Regions from separate parts of the Lactobacillus sp. W8172 genome, predicted to be linked through region 2. Evidence: predicted binding sites of a transcription regulator. Region 2 holds the regulator's gene; each other region holds the start of a gene.
What was found. Region 2 encodes Rex, which represses fermentation and respiration genes when NADH is low (regulators of the CRP and FNR family bind a similar motif). Its sites were predicted from a motif close to TTGTGAANTANTTCACAA; they were not measured.
Positions count from the first base shown of each region.

Region 1: a site for Rex is predicted at 7,112-7,129, ahead of H3R21_RS01155 (class II fumarate hydratase). Genes of this name have one in related genera too.
Region 3: a site for Rex is predicted at 6,969-6,986, ahead of H3R21_RS04520 (FAD-binding protein). Genes of this name have one in related genera too.

Region 1 covers NZ_JACFPG010000001.1:241,635-251,781, reverse strand. Annotated here, with positions in the region: gene H3R21_RS01185 (bifunctional (p)ppGpp synthetase/guanosine-3',5'-bis(diphosphate) 3'-pyrophosphohydrolase) at 1-28, opposite strand, end outside; gene prmA (50S ribosomal protein L11 methyltransferase) at 456-1,400, opposite strand; gene H3R21_RS01175 (aminoacyl-tRNA deacylase) at 1,461-1,961, shown strand; gene H3R21_RS01170 (sugar-binding transcriptional regulator) at 2,087-3,034, shown strand; gene H3R21_RS01165 (L-lactate dehydrogenase) at 3,157-4,086, opposite strand; gene H3R21_RS01160 (flavocytochrome c) at 4,203-5,600, opposite strand; gene H3R21_RS01155 (class II fumarate hydratase) at 5,619-7,022, opposite strand; gene H3R21_RS01150 (copper-translocating P-type ATPase) at 7,210-9,255, opposite strand; gene brnQ (branched-chain amino acid transport system II carrier protein) at 9,380-10,147, opposite strand, start outside.
Region 2 covers NZ_JACFPG010000005.1:50,641-60,787, reverse strand. Annotated here, with positions in the region: gene groL (chaperonin GroEL) at 1-1,616, opposite strand, end outside; gene groES (co-chaperone GroES) at 1,634-1,918, opposite strand; gene H3R21_RS06950 (redox-sensing transcriptional repressor Rex) at 2,097-2,741, opposite strand; gene H3R21_RS06945 (ABC-F family ATP-binding cassette domain-containing protein) at 3,042-4,973, shown strand; gene H3R21_RS06940 (PhzF family phenazine biosynthesis protein) at 5,012-5,881, opposite strand; gene H3R21_RS06935 (GNAT family N-acetyltransferase) at 6,092-6,496, shown strand; gene tsaD (tRNA (adenosine(37)-N6)-threonylcarbamoyltransferase complex transferase subunit TsaD) at 6,540-7,589, opposite strand; gene rimI (ribosomal protein S18-alanine N-acetyltransferase) at 7,582-8,172, opposite strand; gene tsaB (tRNA (adenosine(37)-N6)-threonylcarbamoyltransferase complex dimerization subunit type 1 TsaB) at 8,138-8,878, opposite strand; gene H3R21_RS06915 (folate family ECF transporter S component) at 8,905-9,423, opposite strand; gene H3R21_RS06910 (acyl-[acyl-carrier-protein] thioesterase) at 9,477-10,147, opposite strand, start outside.
Region 3 covers NZ_JACFPG010000002.1:201,501-211,647, reverse strand. Annotated here, with positions in the region: gene H3R21_RS04560 (DUF6612 family protein) at 31-825, opposite strand; gene H3R21_RS04555 (2,3-diphosphoglycerate-dependent phosphoglycerate mutase) at 986-1,678, shown strand; gene lepA (translation elongation factor 4) at 1,826-3,640, opposite strand; gene H3R21_RS04545 (TetR/AcrR family transcriptional regulator) at 3,647-4,303, opposite strand; gene H3R21_RS04540 (MerR family transcriptional regulator) at 4,478-4,915, shown strand; gene H3R21_RS04535 (cupin domain-containing protein) at 4,905-5,318, shown strand; gene H3R21_RS04530 (carboxymuconolactone decarboxylase family protein) at 5,318-5,638, shown strand; gene H3R21_RS04525 (asparaginase) at 5,749-6,717, shown strand; gene H3R21_RS04520 (FAD-binding protein) at 7,007-8,815, shown strand; gene H3R21_RS04515 (MarR family winged helix-turn-helix transcriptional regulator) at 9,041-9,493, shown strand; gene H3R21_RS04510 (MDR family MFS transporter) at 9,551-10,147, shown strand, end outside.

The DNA.
Region 1 (10,147 bases), on a different contig from region 2:
CATGCGTCATTTCAACGTATTTTGACATCGAATCCACCCCTTCTATTTATAGATTTGTCTGTCCATCAAGCCAAAGACTTCAAAAATTAGATAAATTAGTCCAAATAACAGATTGTATTTTGCATACTTTAATAATACTAGTAAACAAAAACAAATTGGTAAAAAAAGCAGCCAATATGGCTTCAGGGTAAGTGTTTTAATTAATTTTCCTACTTGATAGCTGACCACGCAATTAAAAACACAAAATAATAAACCTACACGCCAAATTGTTTGAATTCCTAATAAACTACATAAGAGAGGCAAAACAAGTACTAAGCATGTCCACCAAATAATCGGCATCGGTTTATGTTGATTCAATTTTTTAATTAGTGCTATTTGTTCTAATTTATCGATCAATTCTTTTTCCTTACTTAACTTAATTAAATATTATAGTACTTTTTATCTAAATTTAACTTTTATTTTTCGATACGCTCGATTACTAATCCAACCCAACGATCCTGTTGCATTGTTAGAACAATGTGGAAGCCGTTTTTAATAAGTGCGTCTTTGATTTTATCTAATTGTAAATAATCTATCCCGGAAAAAATTACTTGCCCATTTTCATTCAAGTGTTCATCTAATTGCGGGATTAAGTCGAGCAAAATTTCCGCTAAAATATTAGCAACAATAATATCAAATTTTCCATGAACGTCTTTTAATAAACTTGCTTTTCTAACCTCAATATTACCTATGTGATTAAGTGCAATATTAGCCTGTGCTGATGTAACTGCCTCATCTGAAATGTCTGTTGCTTCAACTTTGTTTGCGCCAAGAAGTGAAGCAGCAATTGCTAAAATTCCAGATCCAGTTCCAACATCAATCACACTCTTAGGCTCAATAAGCGCACGTTCTAGCCCCATCATTGCTAGCTGAGTAGTTTTATGTCCGCCTGTACCAAAAGCCAAGCCTGGGTCCAAATTGATTAATTTTTGATCAGGAAATTTTGGTTGATAATTTTCCCATTCTGGAACAATTGCCAAGTGACGCGAAAAATTGATTACATGATAGAATTTTTGCCAAACCGTATTCCAGTCTTTGTCTTCAATATAAGAAGAACTGATTTGATTTAAGCCTATGTCTAAACCATAAGACTTTAACTCCGTTAATTTAGCTTGATAACTTTCAATTAAACCATCGCGGTCCGCATCTTCATTAAAATATGAAAAGAACTCTAAATCCTCAGGCAAGTTTTCAATTTCATCAAGTTGTACAATGGTTGAATCTTTCTGCTCACCTGCATTTTCAAAATCAGAGCGTTTACGTGTTTCAGTGCCTAGGCAGTTCAATTCGTCTTGACTAAAGACAGTAAGCGCATCTTCAACTTCATGACTTGTTTCTATTTTTATAACTAATAATTTCATGACTAAACTCCCTTTTTCAACCACCCTCATCAATGCTAATATTTAACTAAGGTGATAATTATGTCTAAGAAGAAAAATAATATTGAAAAAACGTTAGTAGAAAAAATACTTGAACGCAACAATATATCTTATCGTCCAGCAAAATTTGCTACACAAGAAGATTCTGGTGGTGTAGCGCAAATGGATACATCTATTTTAAACGAGAATGAACATTTGGTCTATAAGACAATTGTCTGTTCAGGCAATAAGACCGGTCCTCTAGTTGGTGTTATTCCTGTTACTGAGTATTTAAGCATGAAAAAGCTAGCTAAAAATTCAGGTAACAAAAAATGCGAATTGCTTCCTTTAAAGGATCTTGTGAAAACTACCGGGTATGTTCACGGTGCCAATACGCCAATTGGAATCCATTTTAATCAGCATTTTCCAATTTTTCTTGATTCAAGTATGGAAAAAGAAACAGAAATTGCTGTTTCAAGTGGAAAAATAGGCAGGAGTGTTTTTTTAAATCCAAACGATTTACAGAAAATTACTGACGGAACCTTCTGTGATATACTCGAATAGAAAATAAGAATATTAAAAGTGATTTTTTAAATTGTTATTTTAAGCTAAATCCTGTTTTTAATGTAGAATGAAGCGCTTTTTTCGAATATAATTTAAAAATAAGATCAAAGATGAGGAATCTAAAAATGACATTATTAACAGATGAACAGCTTGCTAATATTGCACATGACTATTTTTTAAGTCAAATGAATATTGCAGATATATCAGAGAAATATAACTTATCGCGTTATTTGATTACAAAGTCACTTGAAGACGCAAGAAACAAGGGCATTGTAAAAATTAGTATTGCGCAAACACCAAAGAGATCGCAAAAACTGGAAAGTGAATTTCGCAAGCAATTCAATCTAAAGGAAGTTTACATCCTAGAAGATCTGGAAACCAAAAACCAAGATAATGAAGTAATTGTTAGCTATGCTGCAAAGCAAATTCAAAATTATACAAAATCTGCGCATGTAGTTGGTTTAACGTGGGGTGCACTTTTACGCGAAGTTATTAACGACTTTTCTGAAGCTAATCGTGAGGATTTAACGTTCGTGCAGCTTCTAGGTCAAGCTGTCAATGCAGGCAAAAGGAAAAACCAATTGGTGCAGGAAGCTGCAGACAAATTTAATGCTAAATGTCTGACTTTTCCTGCGCCACTTTATTCTGTTAATACAAGTACAGTAACAGAATTAAAGAAAGAACCATTTTATGTCCACGCCGAAGAAATGTTTGACCAACTTGACATGGTTTGTGCAAGCCTTGGAACTATGCAATCGCTTGAATCTAACGAGTTTTTTATGGACAATTATGCTAAAAGTGTCTTGCAAAATGTTGATAGTCATCAAGTTGCGGGAATTGTTTTCGGTCGTCCCTATGACATTAATGGTAACTTTTACAAACCAATTGAACCACATATTTGCGGCATTAACTTAGATACTTTAATGCAGGTACCTAATCGCTTTATCATCGTAAAAAACCATTTCAAAGAAGATGCACTTCTTGGAGCACTCAGAGGCGACATGATTACGCATCTGATAACCAATAGTGGAATCGCTGAACAAGTTTTACGTAAAAATAAAAGCTTTAGTTGAAGCCTTTTAGCCAGTCATTATAACAAAAGTGGGGACAGCGATGCTTGTCCCCACTTTTTTGTTTAACTTTTAATCATTTTCCTGCATTAAAAGTTTTTACTTACGTTTCATGATCAGCTGTATTAGTATAGTTCAATACCATCTAAAATTTTCTGCATTCTATCAGCAGAATCGACCATTTTTGCTAATTCTCTTTCAGATAGTTTGGTTTCAATTACGCTACTAATTCCAGTACCATCAATCACTGCAGGAGTTCCCAAATACAAATCATGTTTAATACCATACTCACCATTTATTGGCGCTGATAAAGGTAAAACAATTGCCTTATTTTCCAAAATAGCACCAACAATTTTCGCTAGCATCATTGCTATGCCATAAAAAGTTGCCCCTTTGTTTTTGATAATTTCCCCACCTTTTTGACGAATGTAACTTTCAATATTACATAAATCTGACGAAGTCAGTTCACTAAATTTGGATAATGGTTTACCATCAACAACCGTTTCGTCAAAATTCTCAAATGAGGTGTCACCATGTTCTCCCAGCACAATAGAAGTAATTTCTTTGACAGATAAATTCAGTCTTTTTGCCAACTCAACTTTTAGTCGAGCTGAGTCTAGTGAAGTACCTGTACCAATAACTTTATTCTTAGGAAAGCCGGAAAGCCTTTGCGTTATGGTGGTCAATATATCAACAGGATTCGCAGAAACAACAAATATACCATCAAAACCAGATTCCACAATGGGTTGAACGATGCTCTTTAAAATCTTAACATTCTTATTGACTAAATCTAACCTAGTTTCACCTGGTTTTCGTGGTACACCGGCTGTAATAACTACAACATCTGCATCCTTTGCATCAGTATATTCGCCTGCATGAATATTACATGAACCAACAAATGGAGTAATATCCTCAAGATCCATTGCATCTCCAATTGGTTTTTCTTTAACCACGTCTGTTATCACTAATTCATCAACTTGAGTATTTTGCAAAAGGTCGTTGGCAAAAGTTGAACCGACTGCTCCATCACCAACTAGTAAAACTTTTCTCGACATAACTTGTATTCCTCTCAAATATGTATATTATATAGCTCTTTACAAAATATGATGTATAGAGCTAACTTCGTAAAAAATGCTTAGCACTAGGCTAAGCACTTTTTGGTTTAAATAAACTATTTATTATTTCTTACGTAATCAGTCATCTGCATACCTGCTTGACGGCCAAAAATTACTGTTTCAGCAATTGAATTTCCACCAATTCGGTTATTACCATGAAGCCCACCGGAAACTTCACCAGCTGCATATAGGCCCGAAATCACATTACCGTCAGTATCTAAGACCTCAGTCTTCGGCGTGATATGAATTCCGCCCATGGTGTAGTGAATGGCAGGATTAATGTGAATAGCAAAGAAAGGTCCCTTGGTAATTGAGCGATCCATTCCAGTAGTTCTGCCAAATTGAGCGTCATTCTTTTGATTAATAGCATCATTCCAAGTATCGACAGTTGCCTGAAGATTATCACCATCAACATCAATTGCTTGCGCAACTTCTTGTAATGTGTTTCCATGGCTAACCAGACCAACATGATCATAAAATTCGACTGCAGTAAAGTTTTCTCTGATGCCTTGATCAAATATTAGATATGCTCCTCCTTCATGCAAATCATTTATTGCATTGGAAACAATTTTTCTAGTATTCATTTCGTTAACAAACCTTTTACCAGATTTATTAACCAAAATTGCTCCTTCACCACGTAAGCCTTCACCAATTAAATACACGTGATCAGTGTCGGTCTGTGCAGTTGGATGAACTTGAATAAAGTCCATTTGTTCAAGCTGTGCATCAACTTCTTCAGCTAGTTTTAAGCCATCGCCTGTTGCTCCAGGCTGATTAGTAGTTTTAAAATCAACCAAATCAGGACGATACTTTTTGATAAGCTCTTTAGAAGAACCAAAACCACCACTTGCTAGTAAAATTGCCTTAGCACTTACTGTTTTAGTACCCGCAGGTGTTTCAACTTCAACACCAGTAACTCTTTGCTTATCAGCACGGATCAGTTTCGTCACTTTAGTATTGTTAAACACAGGAATATTTTCTTTTTGAATCTGTTCAAGCGCACCTGATACAAGATAATTACCTACTGGAGCCATTGAAGCGGGACGATGAGCTCTCTTTTTACTCATTCCACCTGTAATTGTCAGATTAGTTAATTCAATTCCATGATCACTTAACCAATCAATTGCTAAAGCAGAGTGATCAACAAAATAGCGAAGTAGTTCTGGATCATTCAAGCGTCCACCACCCTTTAGCGTTTCCTCGTAAAAATCTTCTTTGTTATCAATGATACCTTCATTGATTTGAACAAGACTTTCAGAAGCATTCATTCCGGACGAAGCCCGATTAGTGTTACCGCCAAGCTCTGCGTTTTTCTCAAAAACGGCCACTTTTAATCCTAATTCATTTGCTTGAATTGCAGCAGTAAGTCCTGCTCCACCCGCGCCAATAATTACAGCATCGTAATCATTGGCAATCTCAGAACTATCATTGGGTGTAAAAACAAATTTAGCCATCAAATTCCTCCTGTAAGTTTAATCTTCTGGTTCTGTTCGATCAATATTAGTCATTTGCATGTAATCCATCCATTGATCGTATTGTTCTTCTGTTAACTCGCCACTCTTCAAAGCTGCTTCTTTAAGCGTTGTTCCTTCTTTATCTGCAGCTTGTGCAATCTTAGCTGCAGCATGATAACCAATATGAGGTGACAATGCAGTAACTGTCATCAATGAATTTTCTAGTAATTCATCCATCTTTTCTGAGTTAACTGTTAAACCAGAAATCATCTTATCGGCAAAGCCTTCAATTGTACCTGTCAAAATATCGCATGAATCCAAAAAGGCAGCAATCATGACGGTTTTAAAGACATTCATTTCGAAGTTTCCTTGTGAAGCAGCGAAAGTAATTGTTGTGTCATTACCAAAAACTTTAGCAGCTGCCATAGTCACTGCTTCAGCTTGAGTTGGGTTAACTTTACCAGGCATAATTGAAGAACCTGGTTCGTTAGCAGGAATATTTAATTCATGGTAAGCAGCTCTTGGACCCGAGGCTAAAAAGCGAATATCTTGCGCGATTTTAAACATATCTGCTGCTAGAGTCTTTAATGCTCCATGAACAACATCAATACCAGAATGATGAGCTAAACCCCAGAATTTGTTGGTCTTAACTTTGAACTCATGACCGTAAACTTCGGATAATTTAGCAACAATTTTTTCTGTCATACCTGGAGCAGCATTCAGTCCAGTACCAACAGCCGTACCACCAATTGCTAATTCATATAAAGTAGGTTTTAACTCTTGAATGTATGATAAGTCATGTTTCAGAGCAGAAATATAGCCAGAGACTTCTTGTCCAAAGGTAATTGGAGTTGCATCTTGCAAGTGCGTACGTCCTACTTTTACAGTCTTCCAGTATTTATCTTGCTTAATCTTTAGTTCGTCAATTAAATGCTGAATAGCTGGCTCTAACTTATCAAGTGCTTCAACAGCTACGATATTCATTGCAGTAGGATAAGTATCATTAGAGGATTGACCACGGTTAACATCATCGTTTGGCAAAATATTTAAGTCAGGGTGTAATTTATTAGCTAAATTGGCAACAACTTCATTAACATTCATATTGCTTTGAGTACCAGAACCTGTTTGCAATACGTGAAGTGGAAAATCTTTACGCAAATCTTCATCATTTAATTGTAAAAGATGATCAACTGCATCTTCAATTGCTGCACCTTTTTCTTCTGGTTCATCGCCTACTTCGACATTTGACTCAGCAGCAGCCTTTTTCAGGTTTAAAAATGCACGAATAATTGCCAGCGGCATGAGTTCCCCACTTGGAAAGTTATTTCGACTTCTTTCTGTTTGGGGTCCCCATAATGCGTCCTTAGGAATTTTTACAGGACCAATAGTGTCACTTTCAACACGGTATTCTTCTTCGCTCATTTGCTTCTCCTTTTTAACTTATATTTCTATTCTAACTGAAAAATATTTCTTTCGCGACCTCACTATTTATGATACGCGTTATTTAATTTTTGTTCAATATTTTTCAAATTAAAGTGCTATCATTTTAATTATTTAAAAAGTTAATAAAAGACAAAAGGCACCTTTCTTTAGATGCCTTTTAATAGTTTTATATTCGGATTGTTTCCGCATTGATAGCCACAATCACAGTTGAAAGCGACATTAAGATTGCGCCAACTGCTGGTGGGAGAAGAATTCCAATTGGAGCTAAAACACCAGCAGCAAGTGGTAAGGCTATAATGTTATAGCCGGCTCCCCACCATAAATTTTCAACTGTCTTTTTCTGTGTGTTCTTAGCTAGCTTTAAAAAATTGATGATATCAATTGGATTACTATTAACCAAAACGACATCAGCAGAATCAATTGCAACATCTGTTCCTGTACCAATAGCTACACCGATATCAGCTTTTGCTAAGCTAGGAGCATCGTTAATTCCATCCCCTACCATCATTACCTTATTGCCATTAGCTTGATACTTTCCGATAATTTTTTGTTTATCTTCTGGCAAAAGCCCTGAGTAAACTTCTGTAATTCCCAGCTTTTCTGCAATACTATCCGCAACATTTTCATTATCACCAGTTAACATTACTGGAATAATGTTTTGGGCTTTAAGTTCTTTAATTAGTGAAATTGCTGTTTTCTTAACTTGATCACCAACTGCAACATACCCGAGCAAATTGGAATCCTGCAAAAGATAGCTTACCGTATAATCAGCAGCAGATATTTTAGGAAAATTATTAACTAAAGAACGAGCGGTTTTTTCATTGACTAATTGATAATCCTTGCCGTTAATTGTTCCAGTAACACCTTTACCCGAAGCAGTTTTGCTATTTGATAACGGTAAAAGACTGATTTTCTTTTCATCGGCAAATTGCAAGATACTCTTTGCAATTGGATGCGTTGAATCTTGTTCAAGCGAGGCAATTAATCTTAATACACCTTCCTTATTGATTGTTTGGTTTAGTGTATCAAACTGACGAACCTGAAATTTTCCTTCAGTCAGTGTCCCCGTCTTATCCATTACAACATATTTAATTTTTTGACTAATACCAATTACATTGCGATTTCGAATCAACAGCCCATTTTTTGCACCAATTGACATGCTTTTTGCATTTACAAGAGGAATAGCTAAACCTAATGCATGTGGGCAGGCAATGACTAGGACTGTAACCATCCGCTCCAGTCCGTTACTTATTCCTTTTAAACTAGTCCAGACAATTAGAGCAATGACACCAATAATTAGTGCTGCATAAAACAACCAACCGGACACGCGATCTGCTAAATTCTGCAAATTAGATTTATTCATTTGCGATGACTGAACTAACTTGTTTACGTTTGCCAAAAAACCAGAGTTAGCTGAACTAGATACTTTAACGACAATTGTGCCAGAACCATTAATTGAACCACCGATTACTTTATCATTAACTTTACGTATTACACTTTGTGATTCACCTGTAACCAAGGATTCATTAACATCACTGGAGCCGTCAATGACAATTCCGTCTAACGGTACGCTCTCACCTGGTTTAACTAAAACAATTGCATCCTTTTGCACATCGTTAATTGAAACATCTTTTGTCTGACCATTATCTTGAAGATGGACCTTATCTGGTAATAATTTAGCTAGGTCATTTACTGAACTATTTGCACTCATCATGGAAGACATTTCAATCCAATGACCTAATAACATAATTAAAATTAGGGTTGCCAATTCCCAGAAAAAGTCCATTACCTGATTTTGATTATGTAAGATATTGTTTTCAACAAAAGCATAGATACTATAAACATACGCCGTAACAATGCCAAGGGAGATTAAGGTCATCATTTCAGGTCTTTTTGCTTTTAACTCATAAAAAGCACCTTTTAAAAATGGTTCGCCACCATAAAAGAATAGGATAGTTGCAAAAAGAGCTACTATCCATTCAGAACCGTTAAAAGAAAATTGAAAAGGCAAACTAATTCCCATTGCTGGTGATAGAAACAGTATCGGTAATGCAAGCACTAGAGAAATCCAAAATTTTTGTTTTAGATTTCCCATGTCCATCATCTGATTTCCGTGCATCATCATGTTGCCACCACTCATTTGCATTGATGAGTGGTGCATTTTTGTCCCAGACTGAGCACTTTTATTTTTACCTTGCTTGCTCATATTCATATCGTTCAAAATAATTAGCCCCCACTTCTTTTTACATCAATTTAATTAACTCTTTAAGTTAAATCTACTTTTATCAAGCAGTGATGTCAAAGAAGAGGCTCTAAAAGTTGAACTATATGAATGGTTAAGCATCTTGCAATTTAGCTTTGTGATAAAAGTGAACAGCAAAACCAATTGCCAGCCCAAGAACAGTTGGAATAACCCAATCCATACCAATGTCTGAAAATAGTAAGAAACGATATTGAATCGATTTTAGTGCTAATGCCCAGCCCTGTTGACTAATTGCTGGAGGAAATGACGCAAGCATATCAAAAACAGCTGGAATTAGTGTTAACCCAACTCCCCAATAATAAACAACTGGATCATGATCAAAAAGAGTACCTGAAATTGACAAAATGATTAAAACCATTGCAATTGGATATAAAAACATCAACATTGGTGTGGACCAAGCAATAATCGTATCTAAGCCAAAGTTAGCCGTGATAAAGGAAACAAATGTCATGATAGCAAGCCATGCGTGATAGCTAATCTTTTTGAAACTACGGTGAAAGTCTTGCGCAAATGCTGCAATTAAACCAACAGCAGTAGTCAAACATGTTAGTGTAACTAGGGTTGCAAGAAGTGCATGGCCAACATCCCCTAAATAATAAGTAACGATTTGATTAAACGTTGTTCCACCCTCGGGCGCAATTTTAAAGTGATTTAATGTAGTTGCACCTAACCAAATTAAGCCAATATAGATAACCCCGATCGCACTTGTAGCAATCACACCCGCTCTCGCGGTTACTTTAGCATTACTCTTAGCAGATGTCTTACCTAATTGATTAACGGCAGACACAATCGTATAACCGAAAGCAAGACCAGCTAAAGCATCCATTGTGTTGTATCCTTG
Region 2 (10,147 bases):
GGAGCACCGGCACCAGCAGCATTAGGATCAACTGCAGGTTTGTCTTCTGGGATTTCTGCAACAACTGCTTCAGTAGTTAATAATAAAGCAGCAATTGAGGCAGCGTTTTGTAATGCAGTACGAGTAACCTTAGTTGGGTCGATAATACCAGATTCAACCATGTTTTCCCACTTGTCAGTAGCAGCGTTGTAACCAACTTCAAGATCTTGACTTTCAAGTTTGTTCAAGATAACTGAACCGTCTTCACCAGCGTTTTCAGCAATTTGGCGAACTGGAGCACTTAAAGCACGTAAAACAATGTTGATACCTGTTTGTTCATCCGCGTTATCACCCTTAAGGTCCTTAACGGCATCTTCAACATCAACTAAAGCAGTACCACCACCTGCTACGTAGCCTTCGTCAACAGCAGCACGAGTTGAGTTCAATGCGTCTTCAATGCGGTATCTACGTTCTTTCAATTCAGTTTCAGTTGCAGCACCAACATGAATAACAGCTACACCACCAGTTAACTTAGCAAGACGTTCTTGTAACTTCTTCTTATCAAAGTCTGAAGTAGTATCAGCAATTTGCTTTCTGATTGAATCTTCACGTTCTTTGATAGCATCTTCTGAACCAGCACCATCAACAATAGTAGTTGAGTCCTTAGTTACAGTGATACGACGTGCTTGACCTAATTGAGCAATTGTAGTGTCTTTTAATTCAAGACCAAGGTCTTCGGTAATTACTGTACCACCAGTAAGAGCAGCAATATCTTGTAATTGTTCCTTACGACGGTCACCAAAACCAGGAGCCTTAACGGCTACAACATTGAAAGTACCACGAATCTTGTTCAATACTAAAGTTGGAAGAGCTTCACCAGAAACGTCATCAGCAATAATCAATAATGATTTACCTTGTTGAACGATTTCTTGCAACAAAGGTAGGATATCTTGAATGTTAGAAATCTTCTTGTCAGTAATCAAAACGTAAGGATTGTCTAAGTCAGCTTCCATCTTGTCGTTGTCAGTTACCATATATTGTGATAAGTAACCACGGTCAAATTGCATACCTTCAACAACAGATAATTCAGTTTCGATACCACGTGAATCTTCAATGGTAATAACACCGTCATTACCAACTTTTTCCATTGCGTCAGCAATTAAATCACCAACTTCTTTTGAAGCTGAAGAAACTGAAGCAACTTGAGCGATTTGATCTTTCGAAGAAACTGTGTGGCTAATCTTGTGTAATTCATCAACAACTGCGTTAGTTGCTTTTTCAATACCACGACGAACACCTACAGGGTTAGCACCAGCAGTAACGTTCTTCATTCCTTCACGGATAATTGCCTGAGTTAAAACAACTGCAGTAGTAGTACCATCACCGGCAATATCGTTAGTCTTTTGTGCTGCTTCAGCTACTAACTTAGCACCCATGTTTTCGTAGTGATCTTTTAATTCAATTGACTTAGCAATTGTTACACCATCGTTAGTAATCTCTGGGTTACCGTATGATTGTTCCAAAACAACATTTCTACCCTTAGGACCGATAGTTGCTTTAACAGTATCAGCTAATTTATCAACACCCTTTAATAGGGAACGTCTTGCTTTTTCTGAAAATTTAATGTCTTTTGCCATAATATCCGCTCCTTAGATTACTTAACAATTGCTAAAATATCTTTTTCATGAAGGACTAAAAATTTTTCGCCTTCGTATTCAACGTTAGTGCCAGAATACTTGTCGTAAAGAACAACGTCGCCCTTATTGACAGACATTGGAATCTTGTCGCCGTTGTCAGCATAACTGCCTTCACCAACTGCAACAACTTCACCTTCTGTTGGCTTTTCTTTTGCATTTGAAGCAAGGACGATTCCGCCTACAGTTTTTTCTTCTTCTTCTTTAACTTTTACGATCACGCGATCACCAATTGGTTGTAACACGTTTGTCCCTCCTATTGTTTATTTTCATTTTTAATTATTTATCGGTTAGCACTCCTATTACCCAAGTGCTAACTTACAAATATGATAATAACCCCTTTTCCTAAAAAAAGCAAGAAAAAATTAGCACTTTTTTTACCAAAGTGCTAATTCACTTAAAACGTTGATATTATTGGGCTTATTACTGGTTATCCTTACCCTTATCTGAGTCAAGGAAGTAAATCAATGTCTGTAATTCAGTTGCTAAGTCTACATTCTGAATCCTTACACCGGTTGGAGCAGATAAACGAATAGGGGTAAAGTTCATGATGCCCTTAATGCCTGCTTCGACCATATCATCGGCAGTTCTTTGGGCAGAATCAGATGGGACCGTCAAAATGGCAATAGTAATTTGTTGATCACTTAATTGTTTCTTCAACTCGCTCATCTCGTAAACGGGTACACCGCTCAAAATTTTACCAGTAATCTTAGGGTCAATATCAAAGGCACAGGAAATACGGATATTGTTACTCCGCTTAAAATTATAGTTAAGAAGCGCATGTCCCAAATTACCAACACCGACTAAGGCAACATTAGTTAGAGTATCTTGATTAAGAATTTTTTTAAAAAATGTAAGCAGACTCTTTACGTCATATCCATAGCCACGCTTACCCAAAGCACCAAAATATGAAAAGTCACGTCTAATTGAAGCACTATCTACTTGAACAGCTTCTGATAATTCAGTCGACGAAACTTTTTCCTTACCTGCTTCATTTAAAATAATTAAATAGCGATAATATAGCGGTAATCTTTTTGCGGTCGCAGTCGGTATTTTGATTTTTTCCATTTTAAAAGCCTCCAACTTATTTTGCCTAAGAGTTATTTGTGAATTAGCTCATCAATTAGTATTATTTTACCTATAAATTGATAGCATTTGCAAATGTTTTTTCACAATCTTGAATTAATAAAAAAGGTGCTAGTTTCAGTTTTTTCCCTAAGAAATCTTGACTTAGTGAAAACTTATTTGTACATCCCTTAACAAATTGATAATTACCAAATCTTCACTAACTTTGTTTTTGCCTCCCTTCAATAATCCGTCCACTATCGCACTGCAGTGTATGCTAAAATAGTTTTTAGGTGAAAAATTATGATAATTGCACAAGGACACAACTTAGAGAAACAATTTGGCGCTACTACACTATTTAAGAACGTCAATTTTTCAATTGATTCAAATGCACGAATTGGTTTAGTGGGACCAAACGGGGTTGGTAAGACTACCCTATTAAAAATTATGACTGGTGAAGAAGAAGCTACTCACGGCGAATTCACGATTAATAAAGACATCGACGTTGGTTATATTGCACAGGAAAATGGTTTAAACGAAGAAAACAACATTTGGGATGAAATGTTGACCGTTTTTGCTACGCTAATTCAAATGAGCCAGAATATTCAAACTCTGCAGGAAAAAATTGCCGCTCATCCTGAGGATAAGCAGCTGCTAAAACAGTATGACCAACTTCAATTTAACTTTGAGCAACAAGGCGGTTACACTTATCAGTCTGATATTAAGAGTATTCTAAATGGTTTTAATTTTCCTGAATCAACATGGACAAAAACAATTGGTAGTCTTTCTGGTGGTGAAAAAACTAGATTGGCTTTCGTTAAACTGTTGTTACGTAAGCCACCACTACTTTTGCTCGATGAGCCTACCAACTATCTTGATTTAGATACTTTGGACTGGTTAGAAACCTATCTAAAGAGCTATTCTGGTGCTATCTTGGTTGTTTCCCACGACCAGTACTTTTTAGATCATTTGGCTAACCAAATTTTTGAATTGCAATTCGGTAAGCTAACTGTTTTTAAGGGAAACTACTCTAACTATGTTGCTGAGCGTGAGTTACGCAACATGCAGCAAGAAGAGGCTTACGAGCGGCAACAAGAAAAAATTAAAAAGGATGAGGAATTCATTCAAAAGAATATTGCCAGAGCTAAAACCACTAAGCGTGCCCAAAGTCGACGTAAGCAACTAGAAAAAATGGAACGGATCACTCCACCTAAACATAAAAACAAGGTTCAAATTAACTTTAGAAGTGAACGCCCTTCCGGAAAAGAAGTATTAATTTTACGTGACTTAACCATTGGTTATCCAACCAAAACCATGGTCGAAGATATTTCCTTGCAAGTTAACAAGGGCGATCGTGTTGCAGTAATTGGCCCTAACGGAATTGGTAAATCTACCCTACTTAAAACTGTCATGAAGGAATTAAAGCCAAAGGGTGGTTCGATCAAGTATGGTGCCTCTCTTGACATCGGTTATTATGATCAAGAATTACAACTGCTTGATCCGACCAAAACAGTGCTTGATACAATTTGGGATCGCCATAAAACGATGCCCGAACGGGATGTACGTTCAATTCTAGCAAGTTTTCTTTTTACGGCTAAAGACATTGATAAGACAGTCGGGCAACTATCAGGTGGACAGAAAGCAAGACTGACTCTGACAGTCTTGTCTCTGGAACACAACAACTTTCTGCTAATGGATGAGCCTACTAACCACTTAGACTTAGAAGCTAAGGAAGTGCTTGAACAAGCCTTACAAAAGTTTGATGGCACTTTACTGTTTGTTTCACATGACCGTTACTTTATTAATCAATTATCCAACAAAATTGTTGAAGTTAAAGACCAGCATGCCAAAGTTTATGAGGGTGATTACACATATTACCTTAACGAAAAAGCTAAAACGACAGATACTGCGGCTGAAGCCTCTATTGAGCAAAGTGCAACAGAAATGGAAAATCCTTCTGATGAATCAACCAATAAGCTTTCTTATCAAGAACAAAAGCAGCGCGATTCACAAAAACGGAAGTTGCAACGTGAAGTAGAAGCTGCTGAAGCAAAAATCGACCAACTTGAAAAGCAGCAAGAAGAAATTCAAACTGAAATGGCTGATCCTGAAATTGCTACTAATTTTGATAAGCTTGGACCACTTCAAGAACAATTAACAGACATTCAAACCGAATTAGACAAGGCAAATGATGACTGGGAAACAGCTCTCACTGCATTAGATGACTTCGAATAAACTAAAAGAGATTGCATTAATCATGCAATCTCTTTTTATTACCGTTCTGGTAGCGTAATTCGACCTTTAATACACTCAACAGCTTGTCCACCAATTAGAATTTGACCTTGATTATCTAAGTCAACTTCAATTAACCCGGAGCGTCCACATTTTTGGCCTTGGCTAGCAAGATAGTGAGATTTTGCTAATAGGTGCTCTTCTTTAACCAAAACTGCCACTGCACCATTCCCACTCCCACAAACAGGATCTTCATGGACACCTTGTCCGGGGGCAAATGACCGAACTTCAACTTCCGTTTCTCCATCAGTCAAGGCAAAAACAGTTACACCTGAAGTGCCTTTTGGCAATAATGATGCTAATTGGCTGTCGTCTGGATTTAGACTAAGAACAGTTTCGACCGTATCAAGATATAAAGTGTACCAAACTGCTCCAACGTCAACTACCTTAGCTAGCTTAATTGAATCAATATTTGGGAGCCCTAGAGCCTGAGCAATTGCTTCTAATAAATCTGATGAAATTGGTTTTACGTCAGGTTTAGGTAAGGTAAAGAATAGTTTGTCTTGCTTCATATAAACCGGTACCAATCCTTTAGCACATTCTTGCACTAAGTATTCAGGATGCTTAGGCTTTAGTCCATTATTCAATGCCACTTTTGCTGAGCCAATCGTTGGGTGACCTGCAAAGGATAGTTCTTCTTTAGGGGTAAAAATACGTAAACGATAATCAGCAGCGGGATTCGTTGGCGAACATAAAAATGTGGTTTCCGAAAGGTTGGTCCAATTCGCTATTTTTTGCATTTCATCATCGCTAAACTTGTCACCATCAATAATTACCGCGACCGGATTACCCTGATAAGGTATTTGGGTAAAAACATCTGCCTGGCTAAAAGCCACATAATTGTGTTGCATAAATACATCCTCCACTAGTTTTATAAATAACTAGTTTAACATTTCAACTTTAAATGCTGAATAGCTAATTAAGTTCTCAAGCATCTTGTCTTTTAGACCCACTTTTCATAAAATGAAGGTTACCTAATACCATTAAATAAAAAAGTGAGGTTATGAAATGGAGAAATTACGTATTGCTCTTTAATTTGTAGATAAATTAAGGAGGACAAAATGAATTTTTTAACCGATAAGAATATTAATCTAAAACAACTAATTAACTTGTATCAAAGTGTAGGCTGGACTTCATATACAGAAAAACCTGAACTACTTCAGCAAGCTGTCCATAATTCACTTTATGTGCTTGGCGCATTCAATCATGATCAACTAATCGGCTTAATTCGTGTCGTTGGTGATGGCTTGACTATTATTTATATTCAAGACTTACTGGTTTTACCTGCGTACCAAAACCAGGGAATTGGCTCAACATTGATTAATAAAGTATGTAAAGAATTTCGTCACGTGCGCCAACAAGTGCTTTTGACAATGGAAGAACCTGTGACCCGTGCCTTTTATGAAAAAAATGGCTTCACATCTTGCGATCAAGGTGAATTAGTTGCTTTTTATCACGAATATTAAACATTAAAAAAGACTCAACCTTAAAAGTTGAGTCTTTTTGTTTTTACTTTAACATTTCTGTTGCGTAAGGTAATTCGAGCGAAGGATCTGCGTTTAAAGTTAAATCCGCAAATTTACCTTCGTTATAGAGATTATAGGCAGCAGCACCTATCATTGCCGCATTATCACCACATAATTTTAGACTTGGCAAAATAACTTTAGGAGTTAAATTCTCTGGTAGGTTAGCAATTTCAGCTTCCATTCGATCACGTAAACCTAAATTAGCAGCAACGCCGCCACCCATGATGAAGGTTTTTGGTTGATACTGTTTGATTGCCCTGATTGTTTTATGAGCTAAAACATCAACCACTGCAGCTTGAAAGCTAGCAGCTAAATCATATTTATTTAATTCTTGATGAAGCTGATCTGCATGGTGACAGGTGTTGATAAACGCACTCTTTAGTCCAGAAAAAGAAAAATCATAATCGTCGTCTTCCATCATTGCACGTGGAAAATTGAATGTGTCTTTCCCTTGATGTGCCCATTCATCAATAGTTTTGCCAGCAGGATAATTAACACCAAGAACGCGGCCAATCTTATCGTACGCTTCCCCTGCAGCATCATCCCTCGTATCACCAACAATTTCAAAATGAGTTGGGTCTTTCAAAAGAACAATTTCAGTGTGACCGCCAGAGACTTGAAGTGCCAATGCAGGATAAACAATTTCATCTGTTAATTGTGCTGCCATAATATGACCCATAATATGGTCGACACCAATCAAAGGCAAGTCAGTTGCCATTGAAGCAGCTTTAGCAGCACTGACACCAATTAGCAATGCACCAACTAGTCCTGGACCATAAGTTACAGCAATGGCATCAATATCATTCCAAGTAGCATTAGCTTCAGCCAAAGCTTCTTTAGTAATTTGACTAATTACTTCAATATGGTGGCGACTTGCCACTTCCGGCACAACACCACCAAAACGCTGGTGGCTCTTAATTTGTGTAGCAACAATTAAACTTTCAATTTCGCGACCATTTTTGACAACTGAAGTTGAAGTCTCATCACATGAGCTTTCATATGCCAAAATACGGATATCTTTTTTACTATCCAAAGTCAATCCCTTTCTTTTGTGTTGTTAAATCCAGCACCATATTCAATCCATCTTTATGCACGTCTTGATAATAATTTGGGCGAACTAACTTAACTGTAAAGCCCAAAGCCTGATAGAGCTTTTTGGCGTTTTCATTGTCAATTCGCACTTCTAAACTAATAAAACTGCAGTTAACTTTTTGCGCGTAGTCAATCATCAGTTTCATCAAGTAAGTACCTAACCCTTGGTGTTGCCACTCCGGATCAACCATTATGTTAGTAACATGGGCTTCAGTATTCATCTTGCGCATCCCAATCATTGCCACTAATCTCGAACCATGATAAACCACTAAATATAGTGAATCCTTTTTAATTAGTTCAACTTGAAAAATTGCAGCTGACCATGGTGTCGCACCATTATAGACTTTTTCTTCAAGTAATAGTAGATTAGTGATTTCATCAGTTTTTGCCTTCATTACTTGAAGCGTTTCTTGCTGCAATTTAAAGGCAAATGGCCTGAAGTGAAAATCACTTGAGTCATTTGCTGAATGCGGAAACGTAACTAGCTGTTTAAACTTCTTCCACATAATTACTATCTGGACCAAACGGATTACCCGTCTTTTTATGCCAATCTACTTCAGCTTGTGTCCGTCTCAAATAGTTTGGTAACAATAAGTCAGGATCAACTGGTTCCTTGTTGAGTGCAAGCTTGCCAATTAAGCCGGCATGAATTGCATTTTGCTCACCAGAGCCAAACGAATATGGCAGTTCAAGCGTATCGAGTTGCTCGATCTGCTTATCAAAACCAGATCCAATAAAGAGAAGCTTTTTCGGCTTATGATCATTTAAATACTCGTTGATTGCAGTATGTAAAACATCGATGTGGTAATGTCCATCGGGAATCACATTAACTGGCTGCCCATTTTCATTAAGGTATGCTCCTGCAAAGAAGTTGTCATTTCTGGCATCAATTCCAGCCACCACTAAAGTATCTTCTTCAGAGCAACTGGCTGCTAAAGCTTGTAAAGTAGAAACGCCAACTACTTCTTTAGTTAAAATGCTGGCAAACATTTTCACTGTTGTGACACCGATACGTAGACCTGTGTATGAACCTGGACCAATTGCGACTGCAAAACGGTCAATATCCTTTAACTTAAGCTTATTTTTGTTCAGAATTTCATCAATAATTGGATCGAGATGTTCACTGTGGTTCCGCTCATCCAATTCATTCTTTTCTACTATTAAGCGTTCATCTTCATTTAAAGCCACACTCAACTCATTAGTTGCCGTTGATATGCTTAAAATTTTCATTTCAGATTACTTCTACCTTTTTAAAACTATCTTCTAATTTTTACCCGCGAAATTGCTTGTAAAACAAAGTAAGTAACAACCATTTCGATCCAAGGCACAATCGTCTCTTTAGGGATGCGCTGAATTAAAGCTGCCTTGAGATCCATGCCATACATCAGATGAACCCATAGGGTATTCAATCCAATATTGACTATAACTGTAACCAAAATCGTTGCAAGAATAATGCGCCAAGTTTTAACTGGTTTCTTGTAAAAAAGCAAACCATAAATAAGTGGCCCGATCATTGCACTCAATGTGAAGCCAATAAAAAAGCCCCCTTGGTTGCCAAATAACGCTGAGGACACAAAGTCACTTATTCCTCCGCCAATTGCACCCCAAACTGGGCCAAATAAATAGCCAAGCATGACGCTTCCAACAAAACCTAAACTAACATGAACAACTGTTGTTCCAAGACTAAAGCGACTAAGAACAACTTTGATGGCAACAACAAAGCCTAAAAGGACTAGATCGCGCAATTCAACCTTAAACATTTCCTTTGTAGTCATTTTGCAGCACTTCTTTCATAATAAACTTGGTTTAATAACCTCGTCTAATTATATTATAATTTACGCCAAGTTAGTTCACAAACGGCTTTATCATTCCGTTCTTCATCAGCAATTGTGTGATATGACTTAATTTCATCTTCATTTTCAACCAATTTCACACAAGCAAATGGCGTCTGCGAATAGCGTACTTCAAGGTTAAACTTGATGTCAATCCCACTAATAACATGAGTCTTAAGAAAATCACGATCCAAAGTATCAATAAACCAGTTAAAGTAGTGGCCGTTAGTCATATGATGATTAGTATCTAAATCGTCATATCGAACGCGGTACTGACGCTTATCTTGATATTCATCTTGTGGCTTCAAACGTGGAAAACGTGGCAACTTTTTCAATAAAGGAATGCCTAAATCATCCATCATTTCTTTATCCGTAGAAACCAATTTACGTTTATTTAAATCAAACAAAACCCACTCGCTTTGACCAGTAATCAAGGTATTACCCTTTTCATCAGTGAATTGGTAATCACGATACTCCAGGAACCGGTTATAACCAATTGGTTCAGTCGTTAGAGTAATTACTTCACCAGGTTCAGGCCATCTATTAACATCTAAATGATACTGTGTTACTACCCAGCCTAGGCCACGACGTGTCAACTCTTTAGTACTACCAGAGCTATCGGCTAGTTGATTCTCAGAAACACTCATCATCAAGTTAATCATTGCTG
Region 3 (10,147 bases), on a different contig from region 2:
AGAAATAGTGCTCTTTTTTATAAATTTAAATTACTTTTTCTTATTTTCTTTTGGTAGTGGCTTACCATCTAGCGCATTGTTAGGAACCTTCAGGAAGTCGTGGCGACCAAAGTTACTATAACTTTGTCCTGCACTCATTTTCATCATCTTACCAATTTTGAGGTTAACGGTATAACTGAAAGTGGATAACTTAGTGCCTTTTACTACCAGCTTCACGGTCATGTCTTCAAATTTGCCTACTTTAGCTAACTTTTGATAGATTTTTTGCTGCTGTGGACTTTGGGTATTAGTTGTAAAGATTGGCGCAACTGCAGCCTTCATGATTTTTTTATCAATGATTTTTGCTGTTAACGTGTAGGTTTTACCAGAACGCTTCATCTTATAAGCATCAGTTAAACCCTTAGGTGGATTCATTAACATTTCGTTGTTTAAAACTGCATCTAAAACGTCGGCATATGAGTGACCGGACATTTTTTCAATTTCAGTTTTATACCATGTGCTCTGACCATTGATGTAAAGATTACCGGTGTTGCTAATCCATTCATCCATGTTATGAATTTTACCCTTAGCTTCGGTTTGGTAGTTAACGTGAAAGACGGTTGGGTCACCACCGAATGAATAGTTAGAAGCAACGACTTGACTAGAAGTGTCAGTTTTCAAATTGACAATTTGCTTTGCTTCACCACTCTTGAAGGACTTCTGTGATTTTTGGATGACTTGCGTTTTAGTTAAAATTGGATCAGCTTGCTTTTTTTGTTTAGAGCAACCGCTAGAAACCAGTGCAACGACAACGCCTATACTTAACAATACTTTTTTGAATTTCATCTTGGTTAGATATTCTCTTTCCTTATATTCATTAATATCTCTATTGTATCGTAAATCAAAAATTTAAAAAACGATTTTTAGCTCTAAACCCTATGAAAACAAAATTTAAATGTGTAAAATAGTAAGTGAAGCTTTTAATTTGCAAAGGAGATATTTTTTCATGTCGAAATTAGTTTTAATTCGTCACGGCCAAAGTGAATGGAACCTTGAAAACAAGTTCACTGGTTGGGTTGATGTTAACTTGTCAGAAAAAGGTGTAGAAGAAGCAAAGAATGCAGGTAAGTTAATTAAGGAGCACGGCCTCAAATTTGACCAAGCTTATACCTCAGTTTTGACTCGTGCAATCAAGACTTTGCACTTCGCTTTAGAAGAAAGTGGTCAACTTTGGGTTCCTGAAACTAAATCATGGAGACTTAACGAACGTCACTATGGTGGTTTACAAGGTTTAAACAAAGAAGCAACTGCTGAAAAATATGGTGACGAACAAGTTCACATTTGGCGTCGTTCATACGATGTTTTGCCACCAAAGCTTGAAGATGATTCAGAGTTTAGTCAAGTACATGACCGTCGTTATGCAGATCTTGACCCACACATCATTCCTCGGACTGAAAACTTAAAGGTTTGTCTTGAACGAGTAATGCCATTCTGGGAAGATCACATTGCACCAGACCTATTGGCTGGTAAGAACGTTATCATCGCTGCTCACGGTAACTCACTTCGTGCTTTAACTAAGTACATTGAAAACATTTCTGATGAAGACATCATGAACTTAGAAATGAAGACTGGTGAACCAGTAGTTTACACATTCGATGAAAAATTAAACGTTACTAACAAAGAAAAGTTAGACGACTAATTTAACTTTGAACTAAAACCATTTCGAAATTATTTTCGAAGTGGTTTTTTGCTTAAATAATTTAGTCATAAAAAGAGCTCCTAATAGACAGGCTATAGGTCTAAATATTAGGGGCTCTTTTACTTTTTACTGGTTATTCGTTAGTTTTTAGTCATCTTCATTAAGGTTTAAGACAGCATCGAAAACACTTTGTGGCAATTTAATATCGCTTTTGACCGCTTGACGCTTGTTTAAACTTTGCCGACGCAATAGTTGTTGCTTTTTAGAAATGCTCCGCTTTTCACCGTTAACAGCTGCATTTTTACGTAGTGGAGGAACGTCCACACGGGCAATTGATTTGTTTTCAACCATTGCTTGAACCGGCATTGGATAGAGACGACGTGGCACAGTGTATTTTAGTTTTTCAACCAGTTTATGGGCAATTTTATCCGCATTTTGGCGTGGCACAATGATGTCGAGTGCATCAACGGCTGCGTAGTTAATCTGAATTTGAATTTTGACCACATCAACAAGTTCGTAATCAAGAAATTCAGTATCTAATGTTGCATATCCATGGGTAATTGACTTTAAGCTATTGAAAAAGTTATAGGCAATTTCCGAAACAGGTAGCTTATAGGTTAATGTTACTAAATCCTGTTGGTTATCGAGATCAACCATTTCACCAAAATGTTGGTCGCAAAGCTTCATTACGGCACCAAGATAACTTTCTGGCGTGGTGATGACTGCTTTAACATAAGACTCAGTCACGTAGTCAATTTCTGAGAAGTCAGGGAATTTAGCTGGATTAGTGATGGTCAGGTATTCTTGCTTTGGATCAGGTGACTTCAAATAGACGTGGTAAGTAGCGTTTGGTGCAGTTGTTAGTACCTCAACGTGGTACTCGTCACGCAAACGTTCCTGAATAATTTGTAAGTGGAAAATTCCCAAGAAGCCGCACCGGAAACCGGCATCAAGAGCCTCTGATTGTTCAGGTGTGTAGTGAAAAGCCGAATCATTAAGTGCGAGCTTGCTGATGGCCTGCTTCAGTGCTTCATAGCTGGTATCGCCTTTAGGGTAAAGTCCAGCGTAAACCATTGACTGTGCTGGCTTAAAGTTAGGAAAAGCTTGTGTTGTTGGATGAGCTGCATCAGTTAGGGTTTCACCTACTTGAACAGCAGCCACGTCCTTTAGACCGGTAACTAAGTACCCAACTTCGCCAGTTTCGAGTTTTTCAACGGGCTTCATGTTAGGTGTAAAAATCCCAACGGCTTGAGCATTAAAGGTTTCGCCTTGACTCATCAATTTCAATTTCTGTTGGGTGGTTAGTTGACCATCAATCATTCTTACTTCAGCTACGATTCCTTGATATGGGTCGTATTGAGAGTCAAAAACGAGTGCCTTGAGCGGAGCTTTGGGGTCGCCAGTTGGAGCAGGAATCTTTTGATAAATTGCTTCTAGAACTTCATGCACATTTTTACCCGTTTTAGCGGAAATTCTCAAAATATCGCAGTCCGCAAATTCGGGGCGAAGTGCGCGAATTTGCTTTTCAGTTGCTGCAACGTCTGCGGATAAACTATCAATTTTGTTGATAACCGGAATAATGGTTAGGTGATGCTTCACTGCCAGTCGCAGGTTGGCGATTGTTTGCGCTTGAACACCTTGAGTGGCGTCTACAAGCAAAATCGCCCCGTCACTAGCGGCAAGACTTTTTGAAACTTCGTAAGAAAAATCAACGTGTCCAGGTGTATCAATCAAATTATATTCATATTCCTGACCATCATCGCCAGGATAAAAGTTACGTACAGAACGCGATTTGACAGTTACACCATGCGCTTGCTCAACTTCCATGCTGTCTAATAATTGGGCACTAAGTTCACGCTCACTCACTGTTTCGGTTTGCTCCATTATTCGATCGGCAAGAGTAGATTTACCGTGATCAATATGAGCAATAATGGCAAAGTTACGAATATTTGCAGTTTTCATTTTCAATTATCTCTCCAATTCTTTTTGCAATCCTTGTAGATAAAACTCGAGCAGTTGGTTTGCTTCTGTTTCTAAATCAATTTGAAATTCTTTAAAATCGACTGGAAGTTGGTCATGATGAAATTCATCAAGATTCATCATATTCATTAAGCCGCTAATAATCGCACTCTGAATTACAAAAATGTGGCTAGCTTTTTTAGCCGCTAATTCTGTAATACTATTTGCAATTGTCTGACCAAGTTCTTGACTGATTTGATAGAGAGCAGCTCTTCCGGTAAGCGTTTGTTCACGGTCAGCAGCTGCTTCCAAGATGGGTGCGCGCAGTGCATTAAGCCGCAATAAATCAGACTTTTCGTGAATTAAATAGTGATTTTGCTTTAATAAAAAGGCAGTTAATTGGCCCCAGGTAGTAATTTGGGGACCATTTTGCCAGTCGAATAAGACTTCTGTTAAATAGTTTTGGTAGCCGGATAAAAGAAGGTACATAAAAATATTTTCTTTGGTTTTAAAGTAGTTAAATAATGTACCTTTGGCTACGCCAGATTCATTGGCAATTTGTGCCATTGAGATTTCGGTAAAATCATGTTCTTGAAAAAGCTTGCTCGCAGCTGCTGCAATTATCTGCTTTTTGGCTTGCTTTTCTTCAGGAGTTAAGACGTGCATAATTGCCTCCTTTTTAATAATGACCAACGGTCATTTTACAAGTCGGTCGAAATTTTGGCAAGCAAAAATACCCATTAAAAGTCAAAAAATAAAAATTAAAAAGCGCTTGACTTAAAGTACACTTGAAGGGATATCGTAAAGTTGTCAAAAAAAATAAGTTAAATAGGAGTAATGATGACTGCAAAAGAACATTATCGTATTGGTCAATTCAGTGAATTGACGCATTTGACACCATCGACTTTACGCTACTATGAGCAAGAAGAATTACTTGTTCCCAAAAGAGATAAAGCTGGGCAACGTTACTATATAGATGATGACCTCAGCTGGCTTGAGTTTGTTTTACATCTAAAAGGTACTGGAATGACAATTCCGCAGTTAAAAGAGTACATCCAGCTGCGTGCCCAAGGGGATGCAACTATTCCACAGCGACTAGCTTTGTTAAAAGAAGTTCAAACTAGTGCTGAGGAAAGATTGCTAGAGCTGAAGAGCAGTATGAAAGTGCTTGGACAAAAAATCGACTGGTACCAGTCAAAGCAGGATCACAGCATTGCTGACGACGAAACTTTTGCAGCTTATCTAAAACAGATTGGAGAGACCAAGAATGACAAATAATGAAGAAAGCGTCAAAAAAGGTTTGTTTCCTTTAGGCGAAAAGAATGAAGCATATCAAAAATATTTCATTGGTCAAAGTTACTTAGAGAATTTAGTTGCAGATCCTGCATTAAATGTTGGTGTTTCAAATGTTAGTTTTGAGCCAGGATGCCGTAACAATTGGCATAAGCACAACAATGGTTTCCAGATTTTAATTGCAACAGCGGGCGAAGGCTGGTATCAAGAGGAGAATAAGCCAGTGCAGAAATTACATCCTGGAGATGTAGTGGTAGTTCATGATGGTGTCAAGCATTGGCACGGTGCTACTAAAGATAGTTGGTTTGCGCACCTTGCAGTTACAGCGGGAACGCCAGAGTGGCTAGAACCCGTAACAGATGAATATTATCAAGGATTGGAGAACTAATTATGAAAAAGCAAACAGCAGGCCATGATAATTTAGGCAAATTTGCTCCTAAATTTGCAGAATTAAATGATGATGTTTTATTTGGTGAAGTTTGGTCTCGTGAAAAGCAGTTGCCAGCACGTGATCGTAGCTTGATTACTTGTGCTGCTTTGATGGCAAAAGGGGCATATCCACAATTAAAATCGCACATGGCTATTGCAAAGACTAATGGCGTGACTAAAGAAGAAATGGTGGAACTGATTACTCATTTAGCCTTTTATTGTGGATGGCCTAATGCATGGACTGCCTTTGATTTAGCTAAAGAAGTTTATGGTGAATAGTTATCAAAAGTATCTCTAATTAAGGCGTAAAAATTCCGTTTTAATCATTTCAATCCCGGCTATATAAATGTTAGAATTGGCTTAATCGCTTATAGCTAGGAGAGACGAATATGACAAAGAAAATTCTGATTTTGCATACTGGTGGGACTATTTCAATGTCTGAAGATGCAGATGGCAATATTAAACCGAATGACCAAAATCCACTTGCTACCATTCAGCTAGAGAATAAAGGCGAAGTTGAATTAGTAACGGAAGAAATTTTTAATGTACCGTCACCGCATATGACACCCCAAAGAATGCTTGAACTTTCTTTACGAATTCGTCGTGCCGAAGCAGAAGGCTTTTTTGGTGCAGTTGTTACCCATGGTACCGATACGCTTGAAGAAACAGCAATCTTTTTAGATTTAACTATTTCAAGTAAAATGCCAGTTGTGGTAACTGGTGCAATGCGCTCGTCTAATGAAGTGGGTAGTGACGGTTTATATAACTTTAGAACTGCAATCACAGTTGCTAGTTCACCTGAATCCGTGGGTAAGGGTGTAGTAGTGGTAATGAACGATGAGATTCATTCAGCCCGCTATGTGACAAAAACCCACACCACCAATGTTGCGACTTTCCGGACACCAACTTTTGGTCCAATTGGAATTGTTTCCGAAGGGCATGTTAATTATGTTCAAACGATTAAACCACAAGCGCATGAACCAATTGATCATGTTGTCTCAAATGTTTATTTGGTTAAAGCATATGCTGGAATGGGTACCGAGCTACTCCACGCATTAAACAAGCCGGAAACTAACGGCATTGTGATTGAAGCTTTGGGTGCCGGAAACATGCCACCAGAGACTTTGCCTGAGCTGCAATCTTTAATTGACCACAATATCCCGCTAGTCTTAGTATCACGCTGCTTCAACGGAATTGCTGAACCAGTTTACGACTACGAGGGCGGCGGCGTTAACCTTGCTAAAATGGGTATCATTTTCTGTCGTGGATTAACTGGACCAAAAGCTAGAATCAAGTTGCTAGTTGGTCTTAGCGCTGGACTTAAAGGTGAGGAATTAAAGAAATATCTCAATAACTAACATTGATTTTCACATAGATGAATATAAAAATATCTCGGTAAAAAGAAGGAAGATAACTTCCTTCTTTTTTGCATAGTCATAAATTGAAAATATAAATACAATTTATGACAAAATTTCTGATTTAAGCTCATTAAAAAGAGTCTATGTGATTTATGGAACAAATGACAAAAGTGTTTTTTTGTTTAAATAATTAGGACAACTTTTTAAAATTAATCATTCCAAAAGTAATATTAGTGATAAAATTAACTTATTAGTGAAAGTGATTACAAAAAAGAAGAAGGATAGAATCATGATTTATCAAAAAGATACTAAATGGGATGCTAATTACGATGTTGTTGTACTAGGCTTTGGTGGTGCTGGTGCAACTGCTGCTCGTTTTGCAGCTGATAGTGGCTCAAAAGTACTGCTTGTTGATGCAGCACCAGAAGGTCATGAAGGAGGCAACACACGTTATTCAGCCCAGTTAATCGGAACTGGTAATGATTTTGATGAGTTAAAGAAGTACTACAAAAACTTGACTGCACCAATGTCACTTGATGAAGAGATGATCGATACTTACGTTAAAGGGATGGTTAACACACCAAACTACGTCACAAAATATTTGGGTGTAAAACCATGCAGTGCAAAACAATACGCACCTGAACGTTTACATCATGCCTACGAAGAATTTCCTGAATTTGAAGGATCAGAATCCTATGATTTCACAACTGTTCGCGAATCTTGGTTTGACGCAGCCTTATGGAAAATCCTAAGAGCAAAAGTAGTTGAACGTAAGGATAACATTGATGTTATGTACAGCACACCTGCCAAGGAACTGATTCAAGACCCTGAGACTCGTAAGATTGAGGGAGTTTTGATTGAACGCGAAGGCAAACTGCTTAAGGTTCAAGCTAAAAACGGTGTGGTAATGACAACCGGTGGTTTTGAAAATAACCAAACCATGGTTGAAGACTATCTTGGCGCTAAGAGATTAGCACCTTTAGGTACTCTTTACAATAAGGGTGACGGTATTAAGATGGCTGAACAAGTTGGTGCAGACTTCTGGCACATGCACAACTTTGAATCACTTGGCTTACTTCACGGAATGGCTTTTGCAGTACCAAAGGGTGAACGTGGTCGTTTGATGCTTGGTGCACAAAATATTGCTGTTGCTCATGGTAGTTCATTTGTTATTGGGGATGATGGTACAAGATACTTCGATGAAGCTGAAGAAAACCGTCATGGTCACATTAAGAACCATGGCCAATGGAAAGTGCCAATCAATCAGGAACACCCATACCTAATTTTTGATGAAGCTAAAAAGGCAGAATTGGATGCAGACCCAATTATTGGTAGTTATCCAGTATACAAGGAAAATGTAGTTAAGGCCGACTCTGTAGAAGAACTAGCAGATGAGATTAAGGTAGATCCTGCTATTTTGAAAGATTCATTGGAACGCTTCAACAAGGCTGCTCAAACTGGTGATGATCCTGAGTTCCGTCGTGATCCAAAGACCATGCGTGTGTTTGCTGATGGCCCAATTTATGCTATTCAAATGGAGCAGACAATGCTTAACACCCAGGGTGGTGCAAGAAGAAATGCTCAAGCTGAAATCTTAGATACTAAGGGTCAACCAATTCCTCACCTATATTCAGCTGGTGAATTTGGTGGTATTTGTGCAAACCAATATCAAGGTGGTAACAACATTGCTGAGTGTTTGATTTGGGGTAAGATTGCTGGTGAAAATGCTGCTAAGGCTAAAGACGATGTTGCTGTTGATGCAGCAACTGGTGCTTCTAGTCATGATGTTCACTTAACTTCTGACCTTAACCATGAAACTTTTGAAACTGGCAAAGATCAATACATTGGTAGAACCAATGGTGGTATGGGTGGTGAAATCGTCGTTCGTGTTACTGCAGACAAGGACAAGAACTTGAAGAAGATTGAAGTTCTAAAGCAAGCAGAATCCGAAGACTACGGCTTAAAAGCCGTTAAGACATTGCCTGAAGAAATGGTTAAGCAAAATAAAGTTGATGTTGATGCAGTTTCTGGTGCTTCAAGCACAAGCCGCGGACTAAAAGATGCGGTTAATGACGCATTAAGTAAAATCGATAAATAAACTTAATTAATACGTATTAAAAGACCAGTTCTTATATTTTAGAGCTGGTCTTTTTGCTTCTGACTAATCTAGAATGTTTTTAAAAATTTTTAGCTGATAATTCAGCTGAATTACTGTTTTAAACAAAGTGAGGCGTTCAACGCCGATAATTTTACAGCTAAATTTCAAACCTTCTTGCAAAAATAATTTTGTGTAGTATACTACACAAATGAATTGAGGAAAATTATGAACGTATATTTAAACCGAATTGGTCCTAAAATCAAAGCTGCGAATACGCTAATTGAAAAACAACTAAATAATCAGTTTGGAGAAATGTTCAAGGAATATTCTTTAACTGGTGCACAGATATCGCTAATGGTTTTTCTGTATGAGGCCAAAGATAGAACAGTGACGCAAAAAGAAATAGCGGATATGTTTGTGCTAAGTCATCCAACAATCAGAGGAATTGTGCGACGCTTGGAAGAAAATGGTCTAATTTATACAACCCACCTTGAAACTGATCAACGTCAAATAGTTTTGCAATTATCTGACAAGGGCTTTGCTCTTGTTGATAAGAACATCACCAAAATTCATGCAATTCTTGATAACACTAATGCACAAATCACACAAGGTTCATCAGTTGTTGAAGTCGAGCAATTTGAAGCTTTTCTCGATCAAATAATTGAAGGTTTTAAATAAATTCATGCTTTATTTCTGTCAAATGTAGCTTGCTACATATTTTAAAAGGGAGAAAAAATGGAAAAAGAAGTGAAAGAAATTTCTGGTAAAAAAAGAGTGCTGATGATGGCTGTACTGCTGTTCGGTGCCTTTGTTTCATTATTGGCTGAAACTTTTTTAAATAATGCATTACCGTCAATCATGAAGTCGTTTAACGTGGGACAGGCAACAGCTCAATGGTTAACCACGGCATATTTATTGGTAGTTGGGTTAATGATTCCAATTTCAGCTTGGATTTTTGAGTCATTTAGTCTCAAAAACAATTTTTTAACTATGATGGCAATCTTTTTTGCTGGCTCGTTAGTTTGTCTGTTTGCGCCAAATTTTGAAGCTTTGCTATTAGGGCGCATTATTGAAGCTATTGCCGCGGGAGGACTGATGCCATTTATTCAAAATGTCATTTTAATTCTGTTTCCACCAGAAAAGCGTGGAATGGCGATGGGAATCACTGGATTGGTAATTGGTTTTGGACCGGCTGTTGGACCAACCATTTCAGGCTTGATTTTGAAATACGCAGAATGGCAAATGCTATTTATAATTTTAAGCTTTGCCAGTGCTTTAGTATGTGTACTTGCCTTTTTTACAATTCAAAATATCACTGTTGCTCATTTAAGC